Regions from separate parts of the Paraburkholderia sp. RL17-383-BIF-A genome, predicted to be linked through region 1. Evidence: riboswitches for the same ligand, from Rfam matches in the RefSeq annotation. Region 1 holds a riboswitch; each other region holds the start of a gene.
The links. Region 1 has a riboswitch for cobalamin ahead of cobG (precorrin-3B synthase). Riboswitches for the same ligand answer to the same signal wherever they lie in the genome.
Positions count from the first base shown of each region.

Region 2: another riboswitch for cobalamin. It lies ahead of cobW (cobalamin biosynthesis protein CobW); the one in region 1 lies ahead of cobG (precorrin-3B synthase).
Region 3: another riboswitch for cobalamin. It lies ahead of P0D71_RS29940 (CbtB domain-containing protein); the one in region 1 lies ahead of cobG (precorrin-3B synthase).
Region 4: another riboswitch for cobalamin. It lies ahead of P0D71_RS10835 (TonB-dependent receptor domain-containing protein); the one in region 1 lies ahead of cobG (precorrin-3B synthase).

Region 1 covers NZ_JARESR010000018.1:123,237-130,905, forward strand. The annotation lists gene cobJ (precorrin-3B C(17)-methyltransferase) at 1-779, opposite strand, end outside; gene P0D71_RS21110 (precorrin-2 C(20)-methyltransferase) at 776-1,507, opposite strand; gene P0D71_RS21115 (precorrin-8X methylmutase) at 1,508-2,134, opposite strand; gene cobG (precorrin-3B synthase) at 2,127-3,638, opposite strand; cobalamin riboswitch at 3,691-3,869, opposite strand; gene cbiE (precorrin-6y C5,15-methyltransferase (decarboxylating) subunit CbiE) at 3,954-5,198, shown strand; gene P0D71_RS21130 (cobalt-precorrin-5B (C(1))-methyltransferase) at 5,198-6,295, shown strand; gene P0D71_RS21135 (cobalt-precorrin-6A reductase) at 6,292-7,017, shown strand; gene cobM (precorrin-4 C(11)-methyltransferase) at 7,076-7,669, shown strand, end outside.
Region 2 covers NZ_JARESR010000008.1:2,793-10,461, forward strand. The annotation lists gene P0D71_RS11620 (magnesium chelatase ATPase subunit I) at 1-442, opposite strand, end outside; gene cobN (cobaltochelatase subunit CobN) at 439-4,242, opposite strand; gene cobW (cobalamin biosynthesis protein CobW) at 4,249-5,340, opposite strand; cobalamin riboswitch at 5,560-5,840, opposite strand; cobalamin riboswitch at 5,908-6,158, shown strand; gene cobA (uroporphyrinogen-III C-methyltransferase) at 6,399-7,172, shown strand; gene P0D71_RS11640 (cobalamin biosynthesis protein) at 7,169-7,576, shown strand; gene cobO (cob(I)yrinic acid a,c-diamide adenosyltransferase) at 7,624-7,669, shown strand, end outside.
Region 3 covers NZ_JARESR010000035.1:75,631-83,299, forward strand. The annotation lists gene P0D71_RS29915 (alpha/beta hydrolase) at 1-860, shown strand, start outside; gene P0D71_RS29920 (MFS transporter) at 857-2,215, shown strand; gene P0D71_RS29925 (alpha/beta hydrolase) at 2,235-3,248, shown strand; gene P0D71_RS29930 (hypothetical protein) at 3,353-3,793, shown strand; gene P0D71_RS29935 (histidine phosphatase family protein) at 3,817-4,410, opposite strand; adenosylcobalamin (AdoCbl) riboswitch at 4,499-4,651, shown strand; gene P0D71_RS29940 (CbtB domain-containing protein) at 4,654-4,884, shown strand; gene P0D71_RS29945 (CbtA family protein) at 4,896-5,627, shown strand; partial or broken gene P0D71_RS29950 (DUF6531 domain-containing protein) at 7,328-7,669, shown strand, end outside.
Region 4 covers NZ_JARESR010000007.1:113,196-120,864, reverse strand. The annotation lists gene P0D71_RS10860 (SIMPL domain-containing protein) at 60-791, opposite strand; gene P0D71_RS10855 (EVE domain-containing protein) at 979-1,437, opposite strand; RNA gene ssrS (6S RNA) at 1,581-1,762, opposite strand; gene P0D71_RS10845 (cell division protein ZapA) at 1,898-2,212, opposite strand; gene P0D71_RS10840 (ATPase) at 2,209-2,565, opposite strand; cobalamin riboswitch at 2,773-3,029, shown strand; gene P0D71_RS10835 (TonB-dependent receptor domain-containing protein) at 3,121-4,992, shown strand; gene P0D71_RS10830 (FecCD family ABC transporter permease) at 5,032-6,096, shown strand; gene P0D71_RS10825 (ABC transporter ATP-binding protein) at 6,096-6,932, shown strand; gene cobT (nicotinate-nucleotide--dimethylbenzimidazole phosphoribosyltransferase) at 6,969-7,669, shown strand, end outside.

The DNA.
Region 1 (7,669 bases):
TCGGACGAGGCTAGTAACGCCGCAAGGGACAGCGGCGCGAGACCGTGCGTATCGAGTGCCTCCTGCACGCGGGCCACAATCCCGGCACTGGCACTGGCACTGGCACTGGCACCCGCACCCGCACCCGTGACCATGACCGTGACCATGACAGCCGCGACCACACTTCGCGGATGAATTACCAACTCATCCTCGCGCCCGTCCCACGCACGCGGCGTCACGCGAATCGCGAGGCGCGCCGAGTCGGAGCGGGGCAGTTGCGCGTCATCGAGCCACGGCGCTTCGCCTTCGATACGCGTGCTTGCACCAGCCAGCAGATCCGACACGAAGCGTTTGCCTTGCCCGACGTCGGCGAGCGTATAGCCATCAGGCGGATTGAGCACGCAGGTGCCAAAACGCAACTCGCCGCTCGTCGTGATGGCAGGCGGCACGGCCAACATCGCGGCCATCTCGCGCGCCATCACGTTGACGCCGGCGAGACCGCCGAGCAGCGGGACGACCGCGCTGCCGTCTTCGGCAACGGCCAGCACCGGCGGCTCGACGCCCTTGTTCGCCAACAACGGCGCGACGCAGCGAATCACGATACCCGCCGCGCACAACGCGACGATCGGCGTGCCGCGCGCATACAGTTCCCGCAAATGCGCGCCGAGTTCGCTGTAAGCCACGTCCGCCTCGACACGTCCGCGCAAGCCGTGCACCCGGCTATCCGCATACAGCGCCTGAATGCGTCGCGCTGTCGCCAACGCGCCCGCGCCGAGAATCACGATCGCGGGCGCGTTCATCCTTGCCATTTTTCCCCCGGCACCACGAGCAGCGAAAAATACGGGGACGCCATTGGATCCACGTCGGCGAGCGCAACGATGCGTTGATTGCCCATCGTCGCGCGTTCGACGTAGAGCGCGCGGTCCGCGAGGCCGAGTTCGCCCAGCACGCGCCGCACCTTGTCGAAGTTGCGGCCGAGTTTCATCACGACGGCGGCGTCGGCATCGGCCAGACGCCGGCGCAACTCGTCTTCGGGCAGCACGCCCGAGAGCACCGACAAACTCTGATTGCGGTACACGAGCGGCGAACCGAGCACCGCCGCGCCGCCGAGCATCGAGCACACGCCGGGCACGACTTCGCTCTCGTAGCGCGCCGCGAGCCGGTCGTGCAAATACATGTACGAGCCGTAGAAGAACGGATCGCCTTCGCAGATCACGGCGACGTCACGACCCGCGTCGAGATGCGCGGCGACGATTTCGGCGGCGGTGTCGTAGAAATCGGCAATGATTGCTTCGTAGGAAAGCGGCGGTTCGAGCGCTTCCGTGGTGACGGGATAAACCAGCGGCAGATGCTGCTGCGCGTCGTGTAAATGCGCTTCGATAATGCTGAACGCGTTGCCTTTCTTCCCCTTCGCGACGAAGTACGCGACCACCGGCGCCGCCTTCAGCAAACGCAGTGCTTTCAGCGTGATGAGTTCCGGGTCGCCGGGGCCGACGCCAAGTCCGAACAAACGTCCTTGCACGGTCATTTATTCGACCTCCGTTGCCAGCGCGTTCACGGCGGCCGCCGCCATGGCGCTGCCGCCGCGACGGCCGTGCACGACCACATAGGGCACACCGCGGCTGTTTTCCGCGAGCATGGCTTTCGATTCGGCCGCGCCGACAAAGCCCACCGGGAAGCCGAGGATCAGGGCAGGCCGGGGCGCGCCCGCGTCGAGCATATCGAGCAGATGAAACAGCGCGGTCGGCGCATTGCCGATCACGACGACGCTACCCGCCAGATGCGGCCGCCACAATTCGAGCGCGGCCGCGGAGCGCGTATTGCCGAGTTCGCGTGCGAGCGACGGCACGTCCGAGTGCGTGAGCGTGCAGATGACTTCGTTGTTCGCCGGCAACCGCGCGCGCGTGATGCCTTGCGCGACCATGCCGGCATCGCACAGGATCGGCGCGCCTTGCGCGAGCGCCGCACGGCCCGCCGTGCCCGCGCCTGCGGAAAACTCCAGATCGTCGATCACATCGACCATGCCGCACGCGTGGATCACGCGCACCGCGAGTTTTTCGAGGTCGGCGGGAATGCGCGACAAGTCGGCCTCCGCGCGGATCGTCGCGAAGGATTGGCGATAGATCTCCTGACCGTCGCGAATGTAATCAAGCATCGGTGTTACTCCGGGCCAGGCGTTCGAACATGTCGGCGGCCTGGTCGATCGTCAGTTGGCGCGCGACGCACTGGCCGAAACCGGGCCGTCCGTCGCGTCGATAAAGGTCGTAGAGGCCGGGCGCCGCCGCCAGCAGCGTGTACGGCGCGCAATGCGCCGTGGCGCACGAGCGGGAGCAGCCGCTCAGATGCACGTCGACGCCGTCAGGCAGGCGTGCGGCGAGGCGCAACGCGTCGGCCTTGGTGTCGGCGAGGCTCTTCGCACAGCCGCTCGATCCCGCGCAGGCAATCAGGCGCGTGATGGCTTGCGCGGGATCGGTGGCGAGGCCGAGCGTGGTCAAGCCGGATAGCACAGCGGGAACCGCGTGCGTTGCGATGTCGGGCAGCAGCACGCTTTGCCAGGGTGTGAAACGCAGTGTGCCGTTACCGTGCTGCTGGGACAGCGCGGCGAGGGCGCGCAGGGCGCCGGCGTCGAGGCGTCCGAGCGTTGGCTGGCCGCCTACGTGCGAGGCTCCGGGCCCCCGTTGAGGGTGGACGCCGAGGCGCAGGCTCGCATCGGCGGGTGCGGCTCGACGCCAGTGGGCCAGCGACGCGTCTCGCGTCAGCGGAAAATGGACGTACCGTTGAGCGTGATGCAAGAGCGCGTCGGCGCAATGGCCGGCTAGTAGGTGACGCATGCGCGTGGCGTCGGCGGGGGCGAGTTCGAGGAAGGTGAACAGCAGCGCGCGCACCAGAGCGGGGACCTGTGAAGGCAGAACCGCGGCCAGTGCAGCCGTGCTGTGCGCACCGGGTTTTGCAGCAAGGTCCGGCGAACCGGTATCGTCGTACTGCGTTGGCGAGCCCGCACACGCACTCGCGGGCGGACAACCCGCCAGCCCGAATACGAATCGCACGCCGTCCGGCTCCTGCGACGCCGCCAGCCAGACATCGTGCGGATGATCCACTCTCGCGAGCCGTTCACCGCCGTCCAGCAGCAGCGCGAATTTCGGCGACAGCGCCGCGAAACGCGTTTCGCTTTGCAGCATCGAAAGCAGATCGGCGCACAGCGGGCGCGTGTCGAACAGGGCTGACGGGTCGCGTCCGGCAGCGGGGCTGATCATCACGTTGCGCACGTCGTCGGCGGCGATTGCCGCTGGTGTGTCCGGTGCCTTCGCCGCGCCGCTCGACGGCCTCGGCCCGAGCCCGGCAGCCACGAGCGCCGCAATCAACGCCGCTTCGTCACCCGGCTTGACCCCACGCACCTGCAGATTTGCCCGATTGGTCAGCTCGATTGCCCCGGCAGCGTGGCGTGCGCAGGCATCCGCGAGCGCGCGCGCCTGCGCTGCGCTCAACTCGCCGCCAGGCAGTTTGATGCGGCAAAGCCCGCCGTCGCGGGCGGCCACGATGCGCAGCAGCCCCGGACACGCCGAGGGCCGCGGCGTCGCGGCCGCGTTGGAGACAATGGTGGAAGGCGAAGCATGATTCAAGACGGACACCGGTTTAGCGTCGCGCGACGGCCCGAGCATGCCGTGAGCGGGCATGGCTGCGGCATCGGTACACCCCGCCCGATGTTGGTTGGCACGAACAGTCTCGCCGGCAGGTCTCCTGGCTGGCAGGTCATGGGCCGCCGCTGCCTTCCCGGTAGAACCAGTGGCGTGGAGCGCAGGCGGACTCGCTGCATACAGTTGCGGGGGCAGCCACAGTGGCACTGTGTTCCCTCTTCGGCCCCGAAGGGCACCGGCGGCTGTATTATGCCTTTTTTCGAACAGCACAACGAGGCTGGGCGCTTTGATCGGCGCGGTACAGCGGACTATTTGAAGACACAGAATGAGGATGGGTGCATGCCGGCGTGGCTGACGGTGGTGGGCATAGGCGACGACGGTTTCGCCGGTTTGGGAAGGCCCGCGCGGCGTGCTTTGCTGGAAGCGTCGGTGGTCTACGGCGGCGAACGTCATCTGGCGATGCTGCCCGCGCGGCTCGCCGCGCGCCGTGCCGCGTGGCCGCGTCCGTTCGATCTCGCGCCTTTGCTCGCCGAGCGCGGCGGCGCAGTGTGCGTGCTGGCGAGCGGCGACCCGATGCTGTTCGGTGTGGGCGCGACGCTCGCGCGACAGTTGCCGGCAGGAGAGTTGCGCGTGCTGCCCGCGCCGTCATCGTTGTCGCTGGCCGCTGCGCGCCTCGGCTGGCCGTTGCAGGACGTCGCGACGGTGTCGCTGGTGGGCCGGCCGTTGGCGACGTTGAACGCGCATCTGCACGACGGCGCGCGCGTGTTCGTGCTGAGCGCGGACGGTCGCACGCCCGCCGCGCTCGCGGAGTTGCTCAACGCCCGCGGTTTCGGTGCGACCCGTATGAGCGTGCTGGAACACCTGGGCGGCGAGTTGGAGCGGCGCATCGACGGCCGTGCGGATCAATGGCCGGCGGGTGAGGTGGCCGCGCTGAATCTGATCGCACTCGACTGCCGTGCCACCGAGGGCGCGCCGCGTTTGCCGCTGACCTGCGGTTTGCCCGACGACGCCTTTCGCCACGACGGCCAGTTGACCAAGCGCGATGTGCGCGCGATCACGCTCGCGCGTCTCGCGCCGGCGCCCGGCGAATTGCTGTGGGACGTGGGCGCGGGCAGCGGCTCGATCGGCATTGAATGGATGCGCGCGCATCCGACGTGCCGGGCGATCGCAATTGAAGGGCATGCGGAGCGTCAGCGCTTCATCGAACGTAATCGCGATGCGTTGGGCGTGCCGACTTTGCAACTCGTCGCGGGCCGCGCGCCTGCCGCGTTGCAAGGGCTGCCGGGGCCGGATGCGGTGTTCATCGGCGGCGGTGCGACGGTGCCGGGTGTGCTCGAAGCGTGCTGGGTCAGTCTGCGTGAGGGCGGCCGGCTGGTCGCCAACGCGGTCACGTTGCAAGGCGAAGCGGCGCTGGCGGCATGGCGCGAGCGGCACGGCGGCACGTTGACGCGGATCGCGCTCGCGGACGCGCAACCGCTCGGCGGGTTCGATACGTGGCGGCAGGCGCTGCCAATCACGCTGCTGGATGTGACCAAGCCGGCCGGAGGTGCTGTGAGGAACCCCGACTCACCCCAAGAACCCTGATGCGCGAAGAAACGCCCGAACAACCCGCGCCGCTGCGTAGCGGCTACACGACCGGCAGTTGCGCCACCGCGACGTCGCTGGCGGCGGCGCGTCTGCTGCTCGCGGGCGTGGCCAGCGACGTCGCGGAGATCGTATTGCCCAAGGGCCAGCATGTGCCGATGCCGCTGGTGTTCTGCCGCCTGATCGACGATGGCGCCGGCGGCGCCGAAGCCGGCACCATCAAGGACGCCGGCGACGATCCCGACGTCACGCATGGCGCGCTCGTATTCGCGCGCGTGCGCCTCGTCGCCACGCCGGGCGTGACGTTTCGCGCGGGGCCGGGCGTCGGCACGGTGACGCGTGCGGGACTGACGCTGCCGGTTGGCGAACCGGCGATCAACCCCGTGCCGCGCAGAATGATGACCGAGCATCTGGCCGAACTCGCGGCGGAGCATGCCTATGGCGGCGGCTTCGAGGTCACGATCGGCGTGGAAGGCGGCGAAGCGCTCGCGCTGAAAACGATGAACCCGCGTCTCGGCATTCTCGGCGGTCTGTCGATCCTCGGCACCACCGGCATCGTGCGGCCGTTTTCGTGCTCGGCGTACATCGCATCGATCCATCAGGGCATCGACGTCGCGCGCGCCAACGGCTACACGCATCTCGCCGCCTGCACCGGCAACGCCAGTGAGGACGCGATGCGCGCGCACTACGGTCTGCCGGATATCGCGCTGATCGAAATGGGCGACTTCGTCGGTGCGGTGCTCAAGCATATGAAGCGCGCCCCGGTCGAGCGTCTGAGCGTGTGCGGCGGCTTCGGCAAACTCAGCAAGCTGGCGGCGGGGCATCTCGATCTGCATAGCCGTCATTCGAGCATCGATCTTGAACGGCTCGCGCAGTGGGCGGCCGCACACGGCGCCGACGCCGCGCTTCAGGCGGCGATTCGTGCGGCCAATACGAGCCAGCAGGCGGTTGCATTGGCGCGTGAGCAGCAGGTGCCGCTCGGCGATATCGTCTGCCGGCATGCGCTGGCCGTGGCGCGCGATATCGTGCCGCCGCAGGTCCACGTGGAAATGTTCGCGATCGACCGCCAGGGCAACCTGATCGGAGCCGCGCAATGAAGCGGATTCTGCTGCTCGGCGGCACCGGCGACGCATTGCGGATCGCTCGCGAACTCAACGATCCCGTCCACGTGTACAGTCTCGCCGGCCTCGGCAAGGTGCCGGGCGATCTCTCGTGCTCGGTGCGCGTGGGCGGTTTCGGCGGCAGCGAGGGCCTGGCGCGTTACATCGACAGTGAGGGCATTGGCCTCGTGCTTGACGCGACGCATCCGTATGCCGCGCAAATCAGCGCGAATGCGGCACAGGCGAGCCGCGTTGCGCGTGTGCCGTATTGGGCGCTGCGCCGTCCGGCCTGGCAGCCGCAAGCCGGCGACGATTGGCGCATGGTCGGTGACTGGGGCGCGCTCGCGGATGCGCTTGCGCCGTTCAGGAAGCCGCTCTTCACGCTCGGCCGCGAACCGCTTGCGCATCTCGACGAGATTCCCCCGCAGCAGTTCTGGACCGTGCGTTGCCTCGATTCGCACGAGGACACGGCGCGTGCGCGCATTATCGCGGCGCGCGGCCCATTCACGCTTGAAGGCGAACGCGCGCTGTTCGCCCTGCAAGCCTTCGACGTGGTGGTGAGTAAAAACAGCGGCGGCAATGCGACCGAGGCAAAACTCGAAGTCGCGCGTGAGCGGGGACTGCCGGTCGTGATGTTGCGCCGTCCCGAGTTGCCGGCGGCGGATCGGGAGTTCGAGCGCATAGCCGACCTGCTCGAAGCGCTGCAAGCGGCGCATTGAGCTTCCGCCTGAATCGCGCATGCCCGCCATGCCGCGCTAACGAATCATGGAGTAGTGAATGACGGTGTTTTTTATCGGCGCGGGTCCGGGCGACCCGGAACTGATTACGGTGAAAGGGCAGCGGCTCGTGCGCAGTTGCCCGGTGATCCTGTACGCGGGTTCCCTCGTGCCGGCCGCGGTGCTCGAAGGTCACGCGGCCGCTCAGGTCGTCAACACCGCCGAACTCGATCTCGATCAGATCGTCGCGCTGCTCGCGGCGGCGCACGCCAAAGGCCAGGACGTGGCGCGCGTGCATTCGGGCGATCCGTCGTTGTACGGCGCGATCGGCGAACAGATTCGCCGCCTGCGTGAATTGCATATCCCCTATGAGATCGTGCCGGGCGTGACCGCCACGGCTGCCTGCGCGGCGGCGCTGGGCTGCGAACTCACGCTCCCCGATGTTTCGCAGACGCTGATTCTCACGCGCTTCGCGAACAAAACCAGCATGCCGGAAGGCGAACAGCTCGCCGACCTTGCGCGGCACCGCGCGACGATGGCGATTCATCTCGGCGTGCGGCATCTTGCGCGCATCGTCGATGAATTGCGGCCGCATTACGGCGGCGCGTGTCCGGTCGCGGTGATCTATCGCGCGAGCTGGCCGGACGAGAAGAAG
Region 2 (7,669 bases), on a different contig from region 1:
TCAGCACGAAGCTCGCGTCGTGGCTATGCGACACGCCATCGCGCTCGACGGTATTCACGCCGCTTGCCGCCGCATCGAGCAAGGCGTCGACGAGCGCGTCGGGCAGCAGGTTGACTTCATCCACATACAGCACGCCGAGATGCGCTTTCGCGAGCAGACCCGGCGAGAAGCGCACCGAGCCGTCGCGCAGCACCGTTTCGATATCGAGCGTACCGATCAAGCGGTCTTCGCTCGCGCCAAGCGGCAAATTCACCAGTTGCCCCTCCGGCAACAACTCGGCGAGCGCCCGGGCCGCCGTCGACTTGGCGGTGCCGCGCGGCCCCGTCACCAGCACGCCGCCCAGCGCCGGATCGATAGCGGCCAGCAAGAGCGCCTGCTGCAAGGGCGCCTGGCCGATCAGCGCGGCAAAAGGAAAAACAGGCCGCCGGGCTGCTGAGTTCATGTTTGCATTCCTTCAATCTGTTGCTCGCTCGCGAGCAGATGCTGTTCCACTTGCGCGCGATAGTCGCCGGGCGTCTGCCACAAACCGCGCTGCATCGCTTCGAGCAGGCGCTCGCAAATCGAATGCAACGCGTGCGGGTTGTGCCGCTGCAAGAACGCGCGGGTGTCAGCGTCGTTCAGATAGGCATCGGTCACGAGCGCGTACTGATGATCCGCGATCACGCGCGCGGTCGCATCGTAGCCGTACAGATAATCGACGGTCGCGGCGATTTCCGCCGCGCCCTTGTAGCCGTGACGCTTCACGCCATCGAGCCATTTTGGATTGACCACCCGCGAGCGGATCACGCGGGCAATCTCCTCATGCAGCGTGCGCACGCGCGGCGCGGCCGGATTGCTATGGTCGGCGTGATACACGCTCGGCTGATCGCCGGCCAGATGCCGTACCGCGGCGACCATGCCACCCTGGAACTGGTAGTAGTCGTTCGAATCGAGCAGATCGTGCTCGCGGTTGTCCTGGTTCTGCAGCACCACGTCCAGCGCCGCGAGGCGCGTGCCGAACGCGTGACGCGCTTCTTCGCCCGCGCTCTTTTGCGTGTACGCGTAACCGCCCCACGACTGATAGGCGTTCGCGAGATCGGCGTCGGTCTGCCATTGCCGCGAGTCGATCATGTCCTGCAGTCCCGCGCCATACGCGCCGGGCCGTGCGCTGAACACGCGCCAGCCGGCGCGCTTGCGCGCCTCGGCGGCGTCCATGCCGCGCGCAATGAGCGCATCGCGCTCACGCAGCACGCGCGCGCGAATCGGATTCAGGTCTTCGGGTTCGTCGAGTTCCGCGACCGCCTGCACGGCGGCGTCGAACAGATGCATCACGTTGGCAAAGGCATCGCGGAAGAAACCGGACACACGCAACGTGACGTCGATGCGCGGCCGGTCGAACACCTCGATCGGCATGATTTCGAAATCGGTCACGCGGTGGCTGCCGGGCGCCCACTTCGGCCGCACGCCCAGCAACGCGAGCGCCTGGGCGATATCGTCGCCGCCGGTGCGCATGGTCGCGGTGCCCCACACGGAGAGGCCAATGGCGCGCGGATAGTCGCCCTTCTCCTGTAAATGCCGTTCGATCAGTTGCTGAGCGGACTTCAATCCCAACGACCAGGCCGCTTGCGTGGGAAGCGCGCGCGTGTCGACAGAATAAAAGTTCCGGCCGGTGGGCAGCACATCGGGCCGTCCGCGCGATGGCGAACCGCTCGGTCCCGGCGGCACGAAGCGCCCTTCGAGACCGCGCTTCAGATGAAGCATTTCCTGCGGGCCGCAGGCGTCGAGCCGCGGCAGCACATCGGCACGCAGTCGCCCGATTACGCGCGCCGCTTGCGGCAATCCGGCAGCGAGCGGAGCCGAAGAGATGGCCTCCTGATCGCCGCACACGCCGCGCAACAACTCGGCCGCCAACAACTCCAGCCGTTCACGCGTGTCGCCGCAGTGCCGCCACGGCGTATCGCTGACATTGCGCAGCACGTCGGGGCGCGGCCCGTCCCACACCGCCGACCAGTCCACCGACAACGGATCGAACAAATGGTCCATCTGCAGATCGCGCGCCAACGCATCGATCAGGCCGGCCTTCGCGCCTTGCCCGTCGCCGACAGGAAAACGCCCAAGCGCCAGCAATGTGTCGCGCCGTTGCACACCGTCCGGCGATTGCCCGAACGTATGCAAGCCGTCGCGAATCTGCGCTTCCTTCAACTCGCACAGCCATGCATCGACGCGCGTGAGGAGCGCGTCCTCATCGTCCTGCCCGGTCGGCGCCGCGAGGCTCAACTCCTCATGCAGCTTATGTTCGACGATGGTCGCCAGAATCGTGCGCCGCAACAGCTTCGAGCGGCGCGGGTCGACCATCAGCGCTTCATAGTATTCGTCCACCTGCCGCTCGAGGTCCTGCAACGGCCCATAGGTTTCGGCGCGCGTGAGCGGCGGCATCAGGTGATCGATGATCACGGCCTGCGCGCGGCGTTTCGCCTGGCTACCCTCGCCCGGATCGTTGACGATGAACGGATACAGATGCGGCATCGGCCCGAGAATCAGATCAGGCCAGCAGGCAGCGCTCAACGCGACGCTCTTGCCAGGCAGCCATTCCAGATTGCCGTGCTTGCCGACATGCACGATCGCGTCGATGCCGAACTGGTGGCGCAGCCAGAAATAGAACGCCAGATAGGCATGCGGCGGCACGAGGTCGGCGTCGTGATAGCTGGCGTAATCGCCCTGTTCGCGCGAACGCGCGGGCTGAATGCCGACGAACACCTGCCCGCAACGCCAGCCCGCGATCATGAAACGGCCGCGCCGCAGCGTCGGATCCTGCTCCGGTGCGCCCCAACGCGCGTTCAACGCCTGCCGCGCCTCGAGGGGCAACGCATTGAAGTGCGCGAGGTAATCAGCGAGCGCGAGGCTTTGCAGTGCGGGACGCAGATCGCGCACCACCGGATCGTTGGTCACGCCCTCGGTGAGCTTCTTCAGCAGCGCGTCGCCGTCGGCGGGCAAGTCGGCGAGACGGTAGCCTTCGTCGCGCAGCATCGACAGAATGCGGACCACCGAGGCCGGCGTATCCAGTCCCACGCCGTTGCCGATGCGCCCTTCGCTCATCGGATAGTTGGCGAGAATCAGCGCGACTGTTTTGTCCGCGTTATCGAGTGAACGCAGACGGCACCAGCGTCGGGCCAGTTCCGCGAGAAACGCCACGCGCTCGGCGTCCGGCTGATACCGCACCACGTCGACCTGAGTGTGCGGACAACGGTAAGCCAGCCCCTTGAAGCTGATGGCGCGCGTAATGATGCGGCCGTCCACTTCCGGCAGCGCGATATGCATGGCGATATCGCGCGAATTGAGGCCGTGATTGTCCTTCTGCCAGTCTTCACGATTGCCGCCGCTCAGAATCACCTGGAACACCGGCGCGTCGCCGGCGAGCGCGAGCGGCTCCGGGTCGTCGATCGCGGAAGCGGCGAAGGCGGTCGTATTCAGCACCAGCGCGGCATTGTGCTCTGCGCACAGCGATTGCACGACTTCGCGGCTGAATGCGTCTTTGAGCGAGGTAATCGCGATCGGCAACGGATTCAGGCCTTGCGATTCGAGCGCGTCGATCAGCGCGTCGAACACAGCCGTATTGGCCGCCTGCAGATGCGCCTTGTAGAACAGGATCGCCGCGACCGGCGCGTCCGGTTGCCAGCGCGCCTGCCAGTCGGTGATAGTCGGCGTTTCACGCCCGGGATGATAGAGCGTCGCGGCAGGCAACACGCGCGGCGGCGCAGGCTCGCGTCCCCAGCCGAAGGTGCGGTGCGCGATACAGCGCAGGAACGCCTCGGCATTCTGCGCACCGCCCTCGCGCAGATAACGCCACAGTTGATGGCACAGCTCGGCGCTTGCAGTACTGCGCGCGAGCAGGTTCGGATCTTCCTGCAAATCGCCGGAGAACATCGCGAGCGTCTGCTGCTTGCGCTCGGCGAGCGCCACCACCTGCTCGATACCGTAAGGCCAATACGCTTCGCCGCCGAGGTGATCGACCACCACCACACGCGCGTGCTGCAAGACGTCTTCGACGTAGAAATCGACCGAGGCCGGTTGCCGCAAATACGTGACGTTCGCGAGCCGCACGCTCGGGAAACCTTCACCCAGGCGCGCAATCACGCTCGCGAGCAGCGACAGCGTTGTATCGGCGGAGCTGAGCACGACGATGTCGGCGGGCTGCTGATCGATACGGATCACGCCTTGTGTATCGTCGACGAAACCGCCCGGCGTGGTGCGCAGCAGATGCATGAGCGCTTACGCCTGTTCCGTTTCGACGCTCGACGGCACGCCGAGCGCCACGTCGAACGCACGCTGCAACGCGGCCTGATCGAGATCCTCGCCAATCAGCACGAAGCGGCTCGGGCCGCTTTCGCCAGCCTGCCAGCGTCGATCGAAATAGCTGTCGAAGCGGCGGCCCACGCCCTGAATCACGAGGCGCATCGCCGCGCCCGGCAGCGCCGCGAACCCTTTGACGCGGTAGATCGTATTCGTTTCGACGAGCCCTTGCAGCGCGGCGATCACTGCTTCGCGCGAGAGCGCATTCGCCTGCACGACCACCGAATCGAATTCGTCGTGATGGTGGTCGGCGTCTTCGGCGGAACCGTGGTGATCGTGGCGCAGGTGGATCGTCTCTTCCGAGGCGGCTTCGAGCCCCAGTAACGTATGCAGATCGAGCCGGCCCATCTGCGCGCGCACGATCTTCACTTGCGGCGGAATCTCTTCGCGAATCACCAGCTCGACCGCGTTTTGCTGCGCGTCGTCGAGCAAATCGGTCTTGTTCAGAATCACCAGATCGGCGGCGGACAACTGATCTTCGAACAGTTCGTGCAACGGCGATTCGTGGTCGAGATTCGGATCGGCCTTGCGCTGTGCATCCACGGCGACCGGGTTGTCGGCGAACTGACCGCTTGCCGCAGCCGGGCCGTCCACCACGGTGACCACGGCATCCACGGTAAAGCTGCTCTTGATCTGCGGCCAGTTGAAGGCCTGCACCAGCGGCTTGGGCAACGCGAGCCCCGACGTCTCGATCAGCACGTGATCGATCTGATCGCGGCGCTCGACGAGTTTTTCCATCACCGGAAAGAACTCTTCCTGCACGGTGCAGCACAGGCACCCGTTGGCGAGTTCATACAATTGGCCTTCGGTTTCGACGCCGTTTTCATCGCAACCGATTCCGCAACCCTTGAGAATTTCCCCGTCGATACCGAGTTCGCCGAACTCGTTGACGATCACCGCGATGCGCTTGCCGCCCGCATGCTGAAGAATGTGCCGCAGCAGCGTGGTCTTGCCGCTGCCGAGAAAGCCCGTGACGATGGTGACGGGGATCTTGCGCATTTGAGTTTGCATCGTGAGGTCCATCCGTAGGAGTTGCACGTGCACGCCGGCGTGTTTTTGTGTGTCTGTCTGCGCGTCTGCGTGCATCGGCCGGGTAGCCAGGTAAGCGGCGCGTAAGCCCAGCGAGCCAGGACGACAACACAACACGGGGACGAACGACGGGTTGCCGCGACAACAGAAAAACAGGAAGCGGGAATGAGATCATGAACGCACCGCCGCATCCCCGCGGCGTTCGCCCTTCGTATTCTGGCCGGTATCCGGGCTGGCGAAAGCGCCGCTTCCCCTTCCCGGGCGAGTGATTTCTCGCCCAGTGGTGATATGCCGACGCGGCCTTGCGCGTGGACATCGAAGCCGGCTCCGTGGCGCTAAAGAACTTACCGCAGCACCACATTTCGCTTACCGTTGCGGGGGCAGCACAGGTTGACCCGATCCATGGCAGGCGGGCACCCTGTTTCCCGTTTAACTGCATGCGCACGAGCGCGCACACGAGCACCAAAGTGCGTGCGAGTGTAGGCCCGCGGCCCGGTGCCGTCAAGGAAACGCAAGCCGCAAGCGCTTATCGGGCGGGACGCCATGTGCTATCGTATGCGCGCGTTTGGTGCCCGCACATGCATTCGCGTGTGCAGTTAAACGGGAAACAGGCCGCGCTTTACGCGCTCAACCTGTGCTGTCCCCGCAACGGTAAGCGACCTGCGGCGCGGTGTCTTTCAGCTCGCGCCGCGCATGCGTTTTTTCGATGCCACTGTCCATGACATTCCAACGAATGCGGACGGGAAGGCAAAGCGCATGAGGCCGCCAGCCCGGATACCGGCCAGACGCGGAGGCGGCGAACCTCAGGGCAACATCACGCCGCCGGCCGCCGGAATCCGCGAGGGACGGATGTGAAGGCGCTGAAGCACGACGTGGCGCATCCGTTCGTCGATCCGTTCCCAAAGGGACCGTGGCGAGCCGCGCGTTTCGCCGTGCCTGAATCCGTAGCACTGCATGCCCCCAAAGTCCGTCATCCGGCGCGCCTGCGCGCTTCGCCCCTTTCCGCCCGTCACGACGTGGCGCTCGCCATGCACGTCGCGATGACCCGCGCCTGGCTGATCGGCGCCGGCCCCGGCGACGTCGAACTCATGACCCTCAAGGCGACCCGCGCATTGGCCCAAGCCGATGTGGTGCTGGTCGACGACCTGGTGAATCCCGACGTGCTGCAGTTCGCGCGCGCCGACGCGCAGGTCGTCTACGTCGGCAAACGCGGCGGCCATCCGTCCACGCCGCAGGCCGGCATCGTCGCGCAGTTGCTCGAACACGTGCGGGCCGGGCGCAGCGTCGCGCGCCTGAAAGGCGGCGATCCGTTCGTGTTCGGCCGGGGCGGCGAAGAACAGCAGGCGCTGCATGCGGCGGGCGTCGAGGTGGAGGTCATCAACGGCATTACGGCGGGCATCGCCGCGCCCGCGGCCATCGGCATTCCCGTCACGCACCGCGATCACGCTCAAGGCGTGGTATTCGTCACCGGGCACGGCGCGGGTAGCGGCGAACCCGACTGGGCCGCGCTCGTCGCTACGCGCATGACCCTCGTGATCTATATGGGCATGCGCCGGCTGCACGATATCGTCGACGCGTTGCTCGCGGCCGGCATGAGCGCCGACACGCCATGCGCGGCGATCGAATCGGCCACCCGTCCGGAGCAGCGCCATGCGCTCGCGCGGCTCGGCGAGTTCGCCGACACCGTCGCGCGTGCCGGACTCGGCTCGCCGGCGATCGTGGTGATCGGCGGTGTGGCGTCGCTCGCGCTGGCGCGCGCAGCGGCGCGGGCCGATGACGAAGCGCCTTGCGCAGACGGCGCGGCTACACAATGAAGACGCTGAGCGTGGGCATTGGTTGCCGTGCGCACAGCTCGGCCGAACAGATCGACGCGGCGGTGCGCGCCGCGCTCGGCGCGCATGCGTTCGATGAAATCGGCACCGTAGCGTCCATCGATACCAAAGCCCACGAAGCCGGCCTGCTCGAATTTTGCGCGCGTCATGCGCTGCGGCTGACATTCTTCAGCCGTGAACGGATCGCTGCGATGCCCGTGGCGGAGCCTTCGGCGGCAGCGCGTGAGCACCTCGGCGTGGATGGCGTGTGCGAGCCGTGCGCGCTGCTTGCAGCGACGGACGGACTCGGTGAATCCACCACGTCCGGAGCGCCTCGAGCACGGCTCCTCGTGCGCAAGACCGTCCATGCCGGCGTCACCGTGGCGATCGCCTCGACCACGGCCTAAGCCCAACGCGAACACCCAAACAACGACACTCAGGAACAGAACCTGCCATGAAGACCGATCCCGAATCGCATCAACGCATGACCGAGCGCCGAC
Region 3 (7,669 bases), on a different contig from region 1:
CGCAGGTGACGCGAGCGGTGATCGTGATTCACGGCAAACTGCGCAATGCGGACGTGTACTTTCGCACCGCGCAGAACGCCCGCGATGCCGCGCATGCAGACCCCGACGCCACGTTGCTGATCGCGCCGCAATTCCTCGCCACGCTCGATACGCGCGTTCACGACGAACCTGCCGATTTGCTGCGCTGGACAGGCGACGCCTGGATGGGCGGCGAGGCGGCTCGCGCGCCGCTGCCCATCAGTTCCTACGAGGTGCTGGACGCGATCGTCGCGCGGCTCGCCGATCGCAAGCTGTTTCCCAATTTACGGCACGTGGTGTTCGCCGGGCATTCGGGTGGTGGACAAGTCGTGCAGCGCTACGCTGTCGCGGGGCACAACATCGCTGCGCTGACTGGCGAGGGTATCGATGTGCGCTACGTGGTGGCAAGTCCTTCAACCTATGCGTATTTCGACGCGCAACGGCCCAACGCGCAAGGCGTGGCTGCGCCGTTCGATGCCGCGCAATGCCCCGACTTCAATCAGTGGAAATACGGCATGGACAACCGGCCGCCGTATCTCGACAACCGTACACCCGCGCAACTCGAAGCGGCCTATGCGGCGCGGCGGATCGACTACCTCGTCGGCGGCGCGGACGATGATCCGCAGCAGAGCGCGCTCGACAAGACCTGCGCGGCCGAAGCGCAAGGGCCACAGCGCGTCGCGCGTGCGCAGGCGTACTACCGCTATATCCAGTCGCGCCACCCGGACGGCTTGAAGCAGAGCTTTCACATCGTGCCCGGCGTGGGGCACGACGGTTCGCGCATCCTGACCTCGGTGTGCGCGCTGGCGGCGATGTTCGACACTCAGGGATGCGAACAATGAGCGAAGCGACCTTCAATCAGCGTGAAGGAAGCGCGTCCGGCGCCGGTGCCTCGAACGCATTGAGTCCCGCGATGGTGCGGCGTGCGATCTTCGCCTCCGTGCTCGGCAACGGGCTCGAGTGGTTCGATTTTCTGATTTACGGCTACTTCGCGAAGATCATCGCGCAAGTGTTCTTTCCCGGCGGTAGTGGTTTCGTCTCGATCATGCTGACGCTTGCCACGTTCGCGGTCGGTTTCATCGTGCGGCCGATCGGCGGCATTCTGCTAGGCATTTATGCGGACCGGGCAGGGCGCCGTAAAGCGCTGTCGCTGCTGATCATTTCGATGGCGGCCAGCACGTTGCTGATGGGCCTCACGCCGGGTTATGCGCGCATCGGCGTCGCGGCGCCGATGCTGGTCGTGCTCGCTCGCCTGCTGCAAGGGCTCTCCGTGGGCGGACAGTTCGCGACCGCATCGGCGATGTTGGTCGAGTATGCGCCGCCGCACAAGAAGATGTTCTATGGCAGCTTCAACATGTCGGCGCAGGCGTTTGCGCTGCTGTTGTCTTCCGGGGTCGGTTATCTGCTGACCACGCAGCTCACGCATGAGCAACTCGTGGCGTGGGGCTGGCGTCTGCCGTTTCTGTTTGGTGCGTTGGCCGGGCCGTTTGGGTTTTATATTCGCCATCGCGTGGCCGAGTCGCCGGAGTTCGAGCGCCTGCTCGACCACAAGGACAAGCCGCCGCTCGTCACGATCCGCCAGTTCTTCCGTGACAACGGCGATGCGGCGGTCTGCGCGATGGGCGTGATCATCATCGGCGCGGCGACCAATTACGTGTGGCACTCGTATCTGTCGGTGTATGTCGAGCGGCAATTGCATCTGCCGCTCTCTACGGCGTTGCTCGGCGCGTTCGTGTCGGGTGTGCTCAATCTGTTTCTGTTTCCGCTATCGGGCAAGCTCGCCGATCGTTATGGCGCGTACAAGCTGTTCTATCCGATCGTGATTGCGTGGATGGTTTGCGTGTACCCGCTTTATCACTTCGTCGTGACGAATCCGACGCCGGGGCATCTCTTCATCGCGCAGATGGTCGCGACGGTGTTTCTCGCCGCGATGTCCGGTGCGCATCCCGGCATGCTCGCCACCTTGTTTCCGGTGCGCAGCCGGTCGGCGGGCGTGGCGCTGTCGTACAACATTGCGGTGACGCTGTTCGGCGGCATGGCGCCGCTCACCATTACCGGCTTGACGCGCGTGACAGGCAGTAGTCTTACGCCCGCGTTTTACCTGATTTTTGCCGGTTTTGTGTCGCTCGCGATGGTGTACTTCACGCGTGCCGGACGTATGGCGGGTGACACTGCGCCGAGGCCCGCCACTCATTGATCAACCACGAGCGTATTGCATGACCCAGTACTTGATGACAGACGACGAGCGAGCGCCGAATGAACGTCCGGTGGCGGTGGTCGCGAGCCGGCATCTGAACGTCACGACGCGAGCCGGCAGCGGCACTGTGCCCGTGTTCGCGAATGGCGACTGGCTGGCGCCGACGCGCGACGTTCGACGCGCCGTGATTCTGATTCACGGCCGCCTGCGCAACGGCGACACTTACTTTGATCTCGCCGAGCGGTCGTGCGCACTTGCCGGCGGCAGCGCGGCCGATACGCTGCTGATCGTGCCGCAGTTTCTCGCGACCGCGGATGTCGAAGCGCATGCGTTGCCGCCGTCCACATTGCATTGGGACTGGACGAGCTGGATGGGCGGCGAAAACGCCGAAGGTCCCGCGCCGATCAGTTCATTCGATGTACTCGACGCCATTGTGCACACGCTCGCATCACGCGAGCAGTTCGCGTCGCTCGCCGAGGTGGTGGTCGCCGGGCACTCGGGCGGCGGGCAGGTCGTGCAGCGCTATGCGGTGGTCGCGCGCAGCGAGGCACCGCTCACCGCACGCGGCATTGTGCTGCGATACGTGGTGGCGAATCCTTCGTCGTATGTGTATTTCGATGCGCTGCGACCTACAGCCTCTGGCGAGTTCGCGGAGTTCGATAGGGCGATGTGCCCGTCGTTCAATCGCTGGAAGTACGGGCTCGAAGATTTGCCGGCTTACGCGCGCGAGTCGGGCGACGCTGGTTCCGCGGCGGCGCTCGAAGCGCGCTACGCGCAACGCGACGTCACCGTGCTGCTCGGCGGCGCGGATTACGATCCGCAGCATCCGGCGCTCGACCGTTCATGCGCCGCGCAAACGCAAGGAAGCCACCGTCTCGGGCGAGGACTCGCTTATGCGCGTTATATGGCGGCGCGGCATGCGGAAGGATTGGCGACGCATCGGACGTTCGTGATCGATGGTGTCGGGCACGATGCCAAAGGGATTTTCTCATCGCCTCAAGGACTGGCTGCTTTGTTTGGTGCGGGTCTGTGATGCGCGTGGCGCGAGAGCGTGTGTGAGGCGCTCGGCGCGCATGGGCACGAAGCGTGCTACTTCGCTTCATGCTACTTGTAAGCCACTTCGAGGACCGCGCCGACATGAACAGAACCCGATTGCTTGCCTCCGCGCTTGCCGCTGCATCATTCGGCGCGTTGCTGCCGTGCAGCGCCAATGCCGACGACGCGCCTAGCCCCTGTGCATCACTGAAACGCATCGTAGCGGCGGCGCCTGGCGGCCTCGTGTCGTTGACGCCGGACGATGGCAAAGGCGTCGCGCAACCCTACGGCGACGACGCGCAATGTTCGGCGAGCCACGGCAGCTATCAATGCACGTGGACGCCGCATCACGACGCCGGTTCAAATGCGGACGCGCTGCAAGCGGTCGCGGCGGACGTCGCGTCGTGTTTGCCCGACGCGACACACGACCAGAATTCGCCGGGACGGCAGCACTTTTATCTCGGCGCGAAGGGCAAGCGGACCGACATTACCGTAACGCCGACGGGTTCGAACAAGTTGCGCCTGGTGGTGTCGGGTAAGTGAATCGGGCTGCGGCGTGAAAGCGGCTAATGCGTCGCCGGCCACCACGACCAGCCGCGTGATGAGCGCCGCAACTCGATCATCGAAAGCGGTGCGATTTCAATGCGCGAAAACACCACGGGCGATGCCCCCAGCGCATACACGATCGCTGCTCTGAGAAGCGGCGCGTGCGTGACGGCGACCACGTTGCACATATCGGCCGATGCAAGGTCGGGCGTGCCGCCTAGCGCAACGAGCCATTCTCCTACCCGCTTCACGAGCTGACTGAACGACTCGCCGCCGTGCGGCGCGGCGTCGGGATCGCGTATCCATGCGGCGAGGTCTTGCGGCGCTTCGGCTTCGAGATCGGCAAGCCGCCGCCCTCGCCAATGGCCATAGTTCATGTCCGCCAGCGCGACATCGACCGACGCGGCGAGGCCGAGGGCCGCCGCCGTATCTCGTGCGCAGACGGCCGGGCTCACATAGGCTGACGCGCTTTCCGCGATCGCCAGACGTGTGTTCGTGGCGTGGGCGCGGGCTTCTGCGATAGCGCGGGCGTCGAGCGGGTCATCGGCGGGGAAACGGCCTGCACGTTGGGCTGCGGTCGATGCGTGGCTGATCAGTAATAGCCGTATGTCCACTCTGTTCATTTCCTGTGAGGCTGCGCCGAAAAGGAGCGTAGGCAAGAAGGGTGCGTCCGCTTTGCGTTGCCGGGTGCCGGAGTTTAGCGCGTAGAATAGCCGGACTGCGAAGCACGGAAGCCGGTGAAAACCCGGCGCGGTCGCGCCACTGTAATCGGCAGCACATGCCGAAAGCCAGACCTGAGCTTCGCATCATTCCTCTGCAACGACTATCGGGGCGCGTAACCCCAGGAGATGTCCATCATGACAGCTGTTTTCGATCCCGCTTCGCAGGCCGCTTCTCAGCCCGTTTTTGAACCCACGCCGATTCCGCTGCGCGAGTTGCTGCCGTGGGTCGTGTTCGGGGGGCTGCTGCTGTTGCTCGCGCTTTACTTCGTGGGTGCGGAACAGGGCGCCACATCGCTGGTGCCCGGCATGTACGTGCATGAGTTCGTGCACGACGGTCGCCATCTGCTCGGCTTTCCCTGTCACTAACGGAGTCGGACATGGTCGGTAAATTGTTGGTGCGCGGGATGCTGGCAGGCATCGCCGCGGGACTGCTCACGTTCGGCTTCGCCCGGGTCGCGGGCGAGCCGCAAGTCAATCAGGCGATCTCATTCGAAGAAAGGGCCGATGCCGCGAAAGACGAGGCGCCCGAACCCGCGATGGTGAGCCGCGAGACGCAACAAGGACTCGGCCTGTTGACCGGGGTGGCGGTGTACGGCGCGGCGTTTGGCGGGTTGTTCTCGTTGGTGTTCGCTTACGCGTATGGGCGCGCGGGGGCATTGAGCGCACGCGCGTTGTCCGCGTGGCTGGCGCTCGGTGCGTTCATTGCGCTGGCGGTCGTTCCCAACCTGAAGTATCCGGCGAACCCGCCTGCGGTCGGCGACCCGGAGACGATCGGGACGCGCACGGGCCTGTTCTTCCTGATGATTGCGATCTCGCTGGCCGCGATGGTGTTTTCGCTCAAGGTGCGGCGCCGTGTGGCCGCGAAACTCGGCTCGTGGAATGGCTCGATTGTGGCGGGGTTGGTGTTTGTCGTGATTATCGCAGCGGTGCAACTGTCGATGCCGTCTTTCAATGAAGTGCCGGAGGGTTTTCCGGCGGCGCTGCTGTGGAAGTTCCGTGTGGCGGCGTTGGGTATGCAGGCGATCATGTGGACGACGATTGGACTGCTGTTCGGCGCGCTCGTTGAGCGCGGTGCGTTTATGCGGTTGGGCGGTCGGCCGGCGGTGTAGTCGGCTTGATGGTTGGTGGAGGCGATGGGCGCAACCGCCTCGGTGGTTGTGCCCGGCGTTCTCTGCCTGGCTCGTCGCTGTTTGCGCGCGGGGGGCGAGAAGGTTTGTGCGTCAAGGAGTTGGGGCTGTTGTGGGGTGGTTATCCACAGGCTTGAGCACAGAATCTGTGGATAAAGTTCCAGCATTGAGACGTCCCAGCTTCGCGGCCCGGTCGTCGGGGGCAAAGCAGAGCAATCCTATGCCCGCGCCAATCCAGCCGGTTTGTCGGGCAAAGCCGTTGTTGTTCAGGTCGAAATAAGTCGCGCTGGTGTTCAGGGGGCAGGTTTATTCCTGAGCCGGTCAGGTCAAGAACTAATGGGCTGGTTGAGTCCAACGGAGGGCCGTCGTATTTGCCCAGGGCGCCGCCACCTGCGCCTGAACCGGGCCAACGCATCGGCGACACTCGCAATTACCGCTCCAATGGTATTCAGCACGTCCGCGACAGTACTTGCCAGGTTCAGACCACTTGCGCTTAGCCGATTCGAGCCCGCCCGCATGGGCGCGGGAATGCGGTCGAACGCGATCGCCGAGGAACCGACAGGCGGAGCCCATCGAATGCGGGGTACCGGACTTTAGCTACTGGCTCGCGCTAACCCCACGCGTCTTGCTGGAAGGTGTGCGGGTATTCGCTGACTGGAGGTCAAACTGATTACCCACCGCTACTGCTGACCGAAGTACCGATGCAAGGCACTGCCCCTCTCATCGATAAACCGCCCCGCATTTCAAATGTGAGATAGCCCTACGACGCAAGGTGAAAGAATACGGCTTTGACGCATAGCTAAGCGAGCAAATGACATTCAGTGAGGAAAGCAAATCAGAGAACGGTTCCACTCGAACGCCTTTGCGCCTATTTATCCTGCCTATTCTCGTGTGGTTCACCGGAGTAGTGCTGTCCGTCAACTGCCACGTTGGCGTGTGGGTAATCCGGGACGTGTATCTAGGCGATTTCTCGGTGGTGCTTGGTCTGCTTTGGGCCTACACATTCAAGAGACTTCGCGAGCCGCTGAGAAACATCGCTGCTCACATCACAGTAACTTCGGTAGCCATGGGACTGCTTGTGTGTGCCGCCGTATGGCAATGCATATTGGCCCTGCCACGCTTCACCGCGCAGTCTTCACGAACTTTCGATGTCACATACGAGCGAATCGGCGGCAGGAAGGGATGCCGGTTTGGCGTTGAGTTTAGGGATGATTTCATCCGGGACACAATCAGGGTATGCGGACCGGCCTCGAATATTCCGGGCAATCGAGCCTACGGCCGGCTTCGTGTCCATGAGGCGACTGGCCCATGGGGCGTTTATATCCTGAAGTTGGTGGCTATCAAGGAAAATCGGACCTAGAGCCCTATGCGTCAACTGGCAAAGAAGTGACATGTCCCTGTCGGGGCGAAACGTATTCGCGAGTGATGCTAATCGCTACCGAGGTTCGTGGTGCGAGGGACTACGCTGTACCTCCATTCGTCTTGCGTTCGCCATTTCACTAATTGCAGTTCGCGGTATCTGACGGTTGTCGTTATAAATTCCTACGCCTCGTGTCGATATTCCCAAGCCATGGTTTATGTGAATGCACGGAGAGCGTGATTTTAGGAGTTATCGCATTCTGCGGTAATCGTGATCCCTATAGGTTACCTGTGCGTCAAGCAAATAACCTATAGGAATAAGAATGAGAAGACACAGACTGTACGGAGAGGCGACCGGATTTTTAGGCCGCCTGGTGGTTGCCTTCACGTTATTGGTTCTTGTGTTCACCGCGAACGCAGACGACTGCTTCTCACTGTACGCAAAGTCCGGCGCCACACCGGGTTCCAAGACATGCAAGCTCGACGTCACAAGCAATACGCCTGGCGGAATGGGCAACTATGCGTGTATTAACGACCTCGCACTAATTGATCAATGGTGCAGCTCAACCGAAACCCCGCCTGACGATACCTGCCCGGTGGCGGACCCGGTGTTTCCGGCAAATGGAGTTGTCACGCTTTCTGAAACTGACTTTGCTAGCGGCGAT
Region 4 (7,669 bases), on a different contig from region 1:
GTGCCGTGGCTTTTTCTTTGGCTGTCGCGAAGCAGCCCTTCTAGCATGAGTGAGCGGCGTTACTTCATCTGCACCGAACCCGACACGTTCACCGTCACGGTCGACGTGCCGCCTTCAATCGGCACCGGCGCCGAAGCCTTTGCGTCGGCGCCCATGGCGCGCGCGCTCATCATCATCACGGGACGCGGCATCACGCCGTTGTGGCCGACGTTGACCTCGCGAATCGAATAGCCGCTATAGCCGAACGCCTGCGCGGACGATGCGGCCTGCTCGCGGAACGACTTGATCGCCTCGCCGGTGAGCTTCTGCTCGGCCGCGCGTTGTGCTTCAGGCGAGAGCGAGAATTGCACGTTGCCGACCTGCATGATCGACGCCATTTGACCCGCGAGCTTCGACGCCGCGGCGAAATCGTGCGATTCGAGCACGATCTCCGTGCGGCCGCGCCACGCGGAAATGCGCCCGTCACGATCCGTTGTCGGATAGATCGAGAACGAGCCCGTGCGGGCCGTCACGCCGCTCACGCCCTTGGCCTTTTGCAGCGCCGAATCGGCGCGCTGATTCAGCGTTGACGTGAGCGCCGACGGATCGCTCGCTTCCTGCTCGTAGAACAGCGTGATATCGACAACGTCTTGCGGTACTTCGGCGCTGGCCTGCGCGTTCAGCGACAGCACACCTGCCGGCTGATACTGCATCATGCCTTGCGCGCGGGCCATGGCCGGCGTCAGGGCGAGCGCGGCAGGCGCGGCGCATACGAGAGCGAAAGCGAGTGCACGTGCGGTGTTTTTCGTCATTATTGGACTCCTTGCTTGAACAGGGGTTGTGCACGATCGGAGCAAGCGCCGCGCAGTGGCACGGCGTTTGCGAGTCCGTTAGGCGGTTGTAACCTGAGCTTGGTTCCCCGGTTTGACGTTGCTTTAACGTTTGCGCCTGCGTGAATACGTGGCGCGCATCAACTATCACGCGAGTTGTCACGCAACCTCAGGCGAGCCGCCTGGTGATGAAGCGCCATTCGGCTTCGGTCACCGGCGTGATCGACAGGCGGTTGCCTTTGGCGAGCACGCGCATGTCCTTGAGTTCGTCATGCTCGCGCAGCGCGGCGAGCGGAATCAGCGGGATCTTCTTCTTGAACACCACGTCGACGAGCACCCAGCGCGGCGATTCCTGCGAAGACTTCGCGTCGTAGTACGGACTCTTCTTGTCGAACTGCGTGGGGTCCGGATACGCGGTGGACGATACCTCCGCAATGCCCGCAATACCGGGCTCGGGACAGCTCGAGTGATAGAACAGTACGCCGTCGCCGACCTGCATCTGGTCGCGCATGAAATTGCGCGCCTGATAGTTGCGCACGCCGGTCCACGGCAACGTGCGATGCGGTGCGTTGGCGAGATGATCGATGCTTGCCTCGTCCGGTTCGGACTTCATTAGCCAGTAGCGCATGAATCGAATTGAACGTAGTTGAACGTTAAGGGTTTGAAGATGCGGAAGAAATCGGCGTACAAGAAACATCGCGCAAAGACAGCGCGCAAAACTGGCACCCAAAGAAAAACGGCACCGAACCGAAGTCCGATGCCGTTCTAAATAAGGTCCCCGCCTTAGCCGCTAGGCCGGCATCCTGAACCGGGGGTTCAGAATTGGTCGCAGTTAGCAACACTTCGGGTACATCAGACAGAGTGACGCGCACACCCGTGCTACAAATTTCCGCAACCGTGCACATGGCATTGGTTCAAGGAATATATGACCTTGGCGAACCAGGCAGGGAAGCTAAACCGATAAAGCTAAATCACGAAAACGACCGATTGAACTCAAACGTTTGCAGAATCTTGGACGCCTTGTCCTCACACATTCCGTTTGAATCCGCCGCCGATCTCAGGACCGGCCGCACGATAACACACGTTACTTACTGCATGCTGTACTGCTGAATCACAGTACCTAGTTGTTCGTTCATTTGATGCATTGTACGCCGGATTTCCTCAGCGGGAAATGCTTCTCCGTGTCTCACGCTCGATTGCAGCCTAAGCAGTTCCGATGCCAGCGACAGCGCAGCCATGACAGCAATGCGATCCGTGCCGCGCACGTTGCTGTTGTTACGGATCTTCGACATTTCGGCGTCGACGCGTGCGACCGCTTCAAGCAGCGCGCCTTCCGTTTCCGGCGAGCAGGCGAGGCGATAGGGCACGCCGAGAATCGATACTTCGATCTGCTTGGTGGTCATGCATTTTCTCCGTGGCGGGTCTCGTCGCTCTCTGCTTCGACTTCGTGCGGGGCGGGCTCGAGCAGATCGAGCTGGCTGTCGGGCTCGCTGTTTGCGCGGGCACGCGGCAGCTTTTCGAGGATCGCATTCAGGCGCACCTGGGCGTCGTCGATCTTTGCCGACAGCGCGTCGCGTTCCGCCTGCAGCGCATTGCGTTCCTCGCGCAGCATTGCAAGTTCCGTGCGCGTGGCTTCGACGTCGGCGCGCGATTGGGCGAGCTGCTCTTCGAGCGCGAGTCGCGCTTCATTGTGGCGTTGGCTGATCGCGATCAGCTTGCCGATATTCTGTGAAAGTGTTTCGAGTTCGGTGAGCATGTGCTGCGTCCTCTAAAGACATCGCATTTTAGCGCGGAATGTCGCAGGTTCCGACAATTGTCTCGTTTCGAGACGTAACAACATTGCTTTGTGCAGGCTTTTATCGACCATATGATGAAAAAGTACTCGTGCGTCGGACAATAGCCTGCACTTAACAGAACGGTAGTCTGCGGTCCCACTCATTCTTGACGGACCCCGAGGCCGCTCCTAAACTGGCCGCACTCTGGTGCCCGCGTGCGCTTTTCAACGGCGCGCGCAGTTAAACGGGAAGCAGGGGGCGCGGTTCGCCAGAACGCGCCAACCTGCGCTGCCCCCGCAACGGTAAGCGACCGCATTCGTCATGCAAGTCGATCCTGATCGCGTGTTGGAAGTTCAACTCGCGAGTGTGCCACTGCGCGTCACGCGTGGGAAGGCGGGATCGATATGTCGTCAGCCCGGATACCGGCCAGAGGGAGAGGCACGTCACGCGCGAAAATGTTAAATACGCGGGCGCCTCGTTACGCATCGGCCTGCGGGGAAGCAGGCCGCGCACGCTACCCACAGGACTTTTACCCCATGCTGTCCCCCATCGCTCGTGCGGCGGTGCTTGCCTTCGCGGGCCTGCCGATCGTTGCGCACGCGCAAGCTGCACCTTCATCTTCTGCGTCGGCGGCGGATGCGTCGCCTGCGGTGTTGTCATCGATCGTGGTGACCGCCGAGCGCGGGCCGCAGTCACTCGCCGATGCGATCCCGCAGACCGCGCTGTTCGACCAGCAGGATCTCGCCGACACCACCGCGACCGATTTGCCCGGCCTGCTGCAACTCGCGCCAGGCGCGCAAATCTCGCGTACAGGTGGCCCCGGTTCGACGACGAGCCTCTTCCTGCGCGGCGCGTCCTCGACGCAATCGCTGCTGCTGATCGACGGCGTGCGCGTCGATTCGGTGAGCCTGGGTTCCGCGCAACTCGCGCAGATTCCGCTCGACCAGGTCGATCACGTCGAGGTGGTGAACGGCAACGTGTCGGCGTTGTACGGTTCCGGTGCGATCGGCGGCGTGGTGCAGGTGTTCACGAAAGACGGCGGCGACCATCCGCCGCGTTTCAATTTTTCGCTCGGCTACGGCAGCTATCACACGCAGACGCAGCAGGCGGGCGTGAACGGCGCATTGGATAAAGACGGCAAGACGACCTTCAGCATTTCGCTCGCGCGCTCGAAGGACGACGGCTTTTCATCGCTCAATCCGCGTGAGGCGCCCGGCGCCAATCCGAATGCGAACGGCTATCTGAACGAGAGCATCTCGGCCTCGTTGCGCCACAAGTTCAGCGACAAATGGGATGCCGGCGCGAGCTACTTCCAGTCGAACGGCAACAACAGCTACGACAACGCGTACGGACTGCCGACCGATCTGAACAACCTGTATAGCAAAGTGCGCCAGGTCTCGGTGTTCGCGAACGGCAAGCTGACCGACTGGTGGACGACTCACTTCATCGTCTCCGAAGGCGACGACCGCAGCGTGTCGAACACCAACGGCGTCTATAACGGCCGCTTCGATACCGACAATCGCCAGTACACGTGGCAGAACGATTTCGCGCTGGCCGCGCAGCAGAAGCTGCAGGTCGGCTACGAGCATCTCGACCAGAGCCTCGACTCGGATACGTTCGCGGCGCCCAACCGGCATGTGGATTCGGGCTTTGTCGGCTATACGGGGCGCTTTGGGCGCAACCAGATTCAGGCCAACGTGCGGCGCGACCAGTATTCCGATTTCGGCGGAGCGAACAGTTACTATCTTGGCTACGGCTTCGACATCACCAGCCATTGGAAGGTGAGTGCAAGCTACTCGGATTCGTTTCGCGCGCCGAGTTTCGACGATCTGTACTATCCGCTCAGCGGCAATCCGTCGATTCAGCCGGAGCGCAGTCATTCGATCGAAGCCGCGCTGCAGTACGCATCGAATGCGCTCGGTGTGATGCGTGTCACCGCATTCCAGACGCGCTATTCGAATCTGATTAACTACGAGCAGGTAACGCCCGGCATCTATCTGGCCGAGAATGTCGGCCATGCGAAGGTGCAGGGACTCGAAGGATCGTGGAGCGGGCATGTCGGCAAGACGGACGTGCGCGCCTCGGTAACACTGCAAAACCCGGTCGACCTCGACAACGATGTCGACCTCGTGCGGCGCGCGCGGCGCTTCGGCTCGCTGACGGTGAACCGGAGTATCGCCGGGTGGCGCGTCGGCGGCGAATGGATCGTGAGCGGTCCGCGTGACGACAGCAGCGGCAAGCTGGGCGGCTATGGCGTGGTGAATCTGTCGGCGCGCTACAACATCACGAAAGCATGGTACGTTGCCGCGCAAATCCAGAATCTGTTCAACAAGGACTATGAAACGGCCTACTCGTATAACTCGCCGCGGCGCGGTGCGTATCTCACGGTTGGTTGGCAGCAGCAGTAGTGGGCACGCCTTGTTGAGACTGCGCGGATGAGCCGCTCTATGAGCCGATCCACTAGCCGCCACTCGGATTCGATGCCCGCAACGCTGCGCGTGATGAGCGCGAAGCGCGCGGCCGCGATCTGGCTTGCGCTTGCCGTGATCGCGCTGGCGGTGCTGATGGCGTCGCTCGCGTTGGGGAGCGTCTCGCTCGCGCCGATGCGCGTGCTGGCGGCGCTGATGCCCTCGCATGCGCCGTCTGGCGGCGCCTCCGATCTGACTGCGGAGATCGTCCGCACGCTGCGCTTGCCGCGCGCGGTGGCCGGCTTTGCCTGCGGCGCGTTGCTCGCATTGGCCGGCGCGCTGCTGCAGGTGCTGTTGCGCAATCCGCTCGCCGAGCCGTATGTGTTGGGTGTGTCGGGCGGCGCCGCGACTTTCGCGCTCGTCGCGATGATCGCCGGTTGCGCATGGTGGATCGTCGACGCGAGCGCCTTCGCCGGCGCCTTCGTGTCGATCCTGCTGGTGCTCGGCCTCGCGCGCCGTGAGTTGTGGCGCGGCGAGCCGCAGGACACGTCGCCGCGTCTGCTGCTCACCGGCGCGGTGATCGCCGCGGGTTGGGGCGCGCTCATCACCTTGCTGCTCAATCTCGCGCCCGACAACCGCTTGCGCGGCATGCTGTTCTGGCTCACGGGCGACCTCAACGGCGGCACGATGCCGTGGACGGCGCTCGCCGCGCTCGTCATCGTGCTGGTTGCGATCGTGCCCGCCGCGCCGCGTCTGAACGTGCTGCTGCGTGGCGACGCCGCCGCGCAGGCGTTAGGTGTCGCGGTCATGCCCTTGCGTTTGCGCGTATATCTGGTGGCGTCGCTGGCGGCGGCCGCGGCGGTGACGACGGCGGGCACCATCGGCTTTGTCGGACTGGTCGTGCCGCACATGCTGCGGCTCGCGTTCGGCAACGATCAGCGCATGCTGCTGCCGGCCGCGGCGCTCGGCGGCGGCGTCGCGGTGATGGGCGCGGACCTGATCGCGCGCACGGTGATTGCGCCGGCGCAATTGCCGGTTGGCGTGATCACCTCGATCATCGGCGTGCCGGTGTTTCTGTGGATGCTGTTGCATAGGCGCCGATAATGCAAACCTTCAACGCATCTCAAGCCACACTCAGCGCGCAACATCTGACCTTGCGTGCCGGCGCGCGCACTTTGCTCGACGCCTTCACGCACACGTTCTACGAAGGCGAGATCTGGTGCGTGGCCGGACCGAACGGCGCGGGCAAGACGACCTTGCTCTCCACCCTTGCGGGTCTGTTGCAACCGTCGGCGGGCCATGTCGAACTCGACGGCGTACGCGTGGCCGACTGGCCGCCGCTCGCGCTCGCGCAGCGCCGCGCGCTGATGCCGCAAAGCGCGCCGGACGCATTCAGCGCGAGCGTGTTCGATATCGTGATGCTGAACCGCTTTCCGCATCTCAGCGGCTGGGGCTGGGAGCGCGCGGCCGATCGCGCAGCGGCGCATGCGGCGCTGGACCTGCTGGGCCTCGCCGCCTTTGCCACGCGTGATGTGCTCTCGCTCTCCGGCGGAGAGCGTCAACGCGTGGCGCTCGCGGCGGTGCTGTGCCAGGACGCGCCGTTGCTGCTGCTCGACGAACCGTTGTCGCATCTCGATCTGCATCATCAGATCGACTGCCTCGAGGCGCTCGCCGCGTGGACGCGCGAGCCTCGGCGTACCGTGATGTTCTCCTGCCACGACCTGAACCTCGCGCGCCGCTTCGCAACGCATGCGCTGCTGCTCGACGGCGCCGGCGGCGTTTATGCCGGACCGGTCCGCGACGTATTGACGCCCACGCTCGCGAGCCGGGCGTTCGGTTACCCGTTGATCCTGATTCGCGACGGCGAACACGAGGCGCTGATTCCTGCGCCGCGCGCCCGTCACGAATCGCCTGCCGGTCATGACACAGCCGCAGGCTGATTGCTTCATCCCAACATACTCTTTGCAGACACGCTTATGACTTCATCGCCACGCTTGCCCGGACTGCCCGAAGTCGAACCGCTCGATCAAACGCTGCGTGCCGAGCTGCAGCACATCATCGATACCAAGACCAAGCCGCCCGGCAGTCTCGGCCGGCTCGAAACGCTCGCGCGTCAGATGGGCCTGATTCAGCGCACCACGCATCCCACCGTGACACGTCCGGCGATGATCGTTTTCGCCGGCGACCACGGCGTGGCCGACGAGGGCGTGAGCCCGTATCCGCAAGCGGTGACCGCGCAAATGGTCGCCAACTTCCTCGCGGGCGGCGCGGCGATCAATGCATTGAGCCGCGTATCTGGCATCGAGCTCGAAGTGGTCAATGCGGGCATCGCGACGCCGCTGCCTTCGGTGGAGGGACTCGTCGACATTCCGATTGCGGCGGGCACGCGCAACTTCGCGCGTGAACGGGCCATGACCCGCGACCAGGCACTCACCGCCATGCAAGCGGGCGCGGCGCGCGTGCGGCATCACGCGGCGCTCGGCACCAATGTGATCGGCTTTGGCGAGATGGGCATTGCGAATACGTCGGCGGCTGCGTGTCTGATGAGCCGCTTGTGCGGCGTGCCGATCGACGAATGCGTCGGCCGTGGGACGGGTCTCGACAACGCGGGGCTCGCGAGGAAGCGCAACGTGCTGGCCTCGGCGCTTGCGTATCATCCGGTGTCCAGCGATCCGCT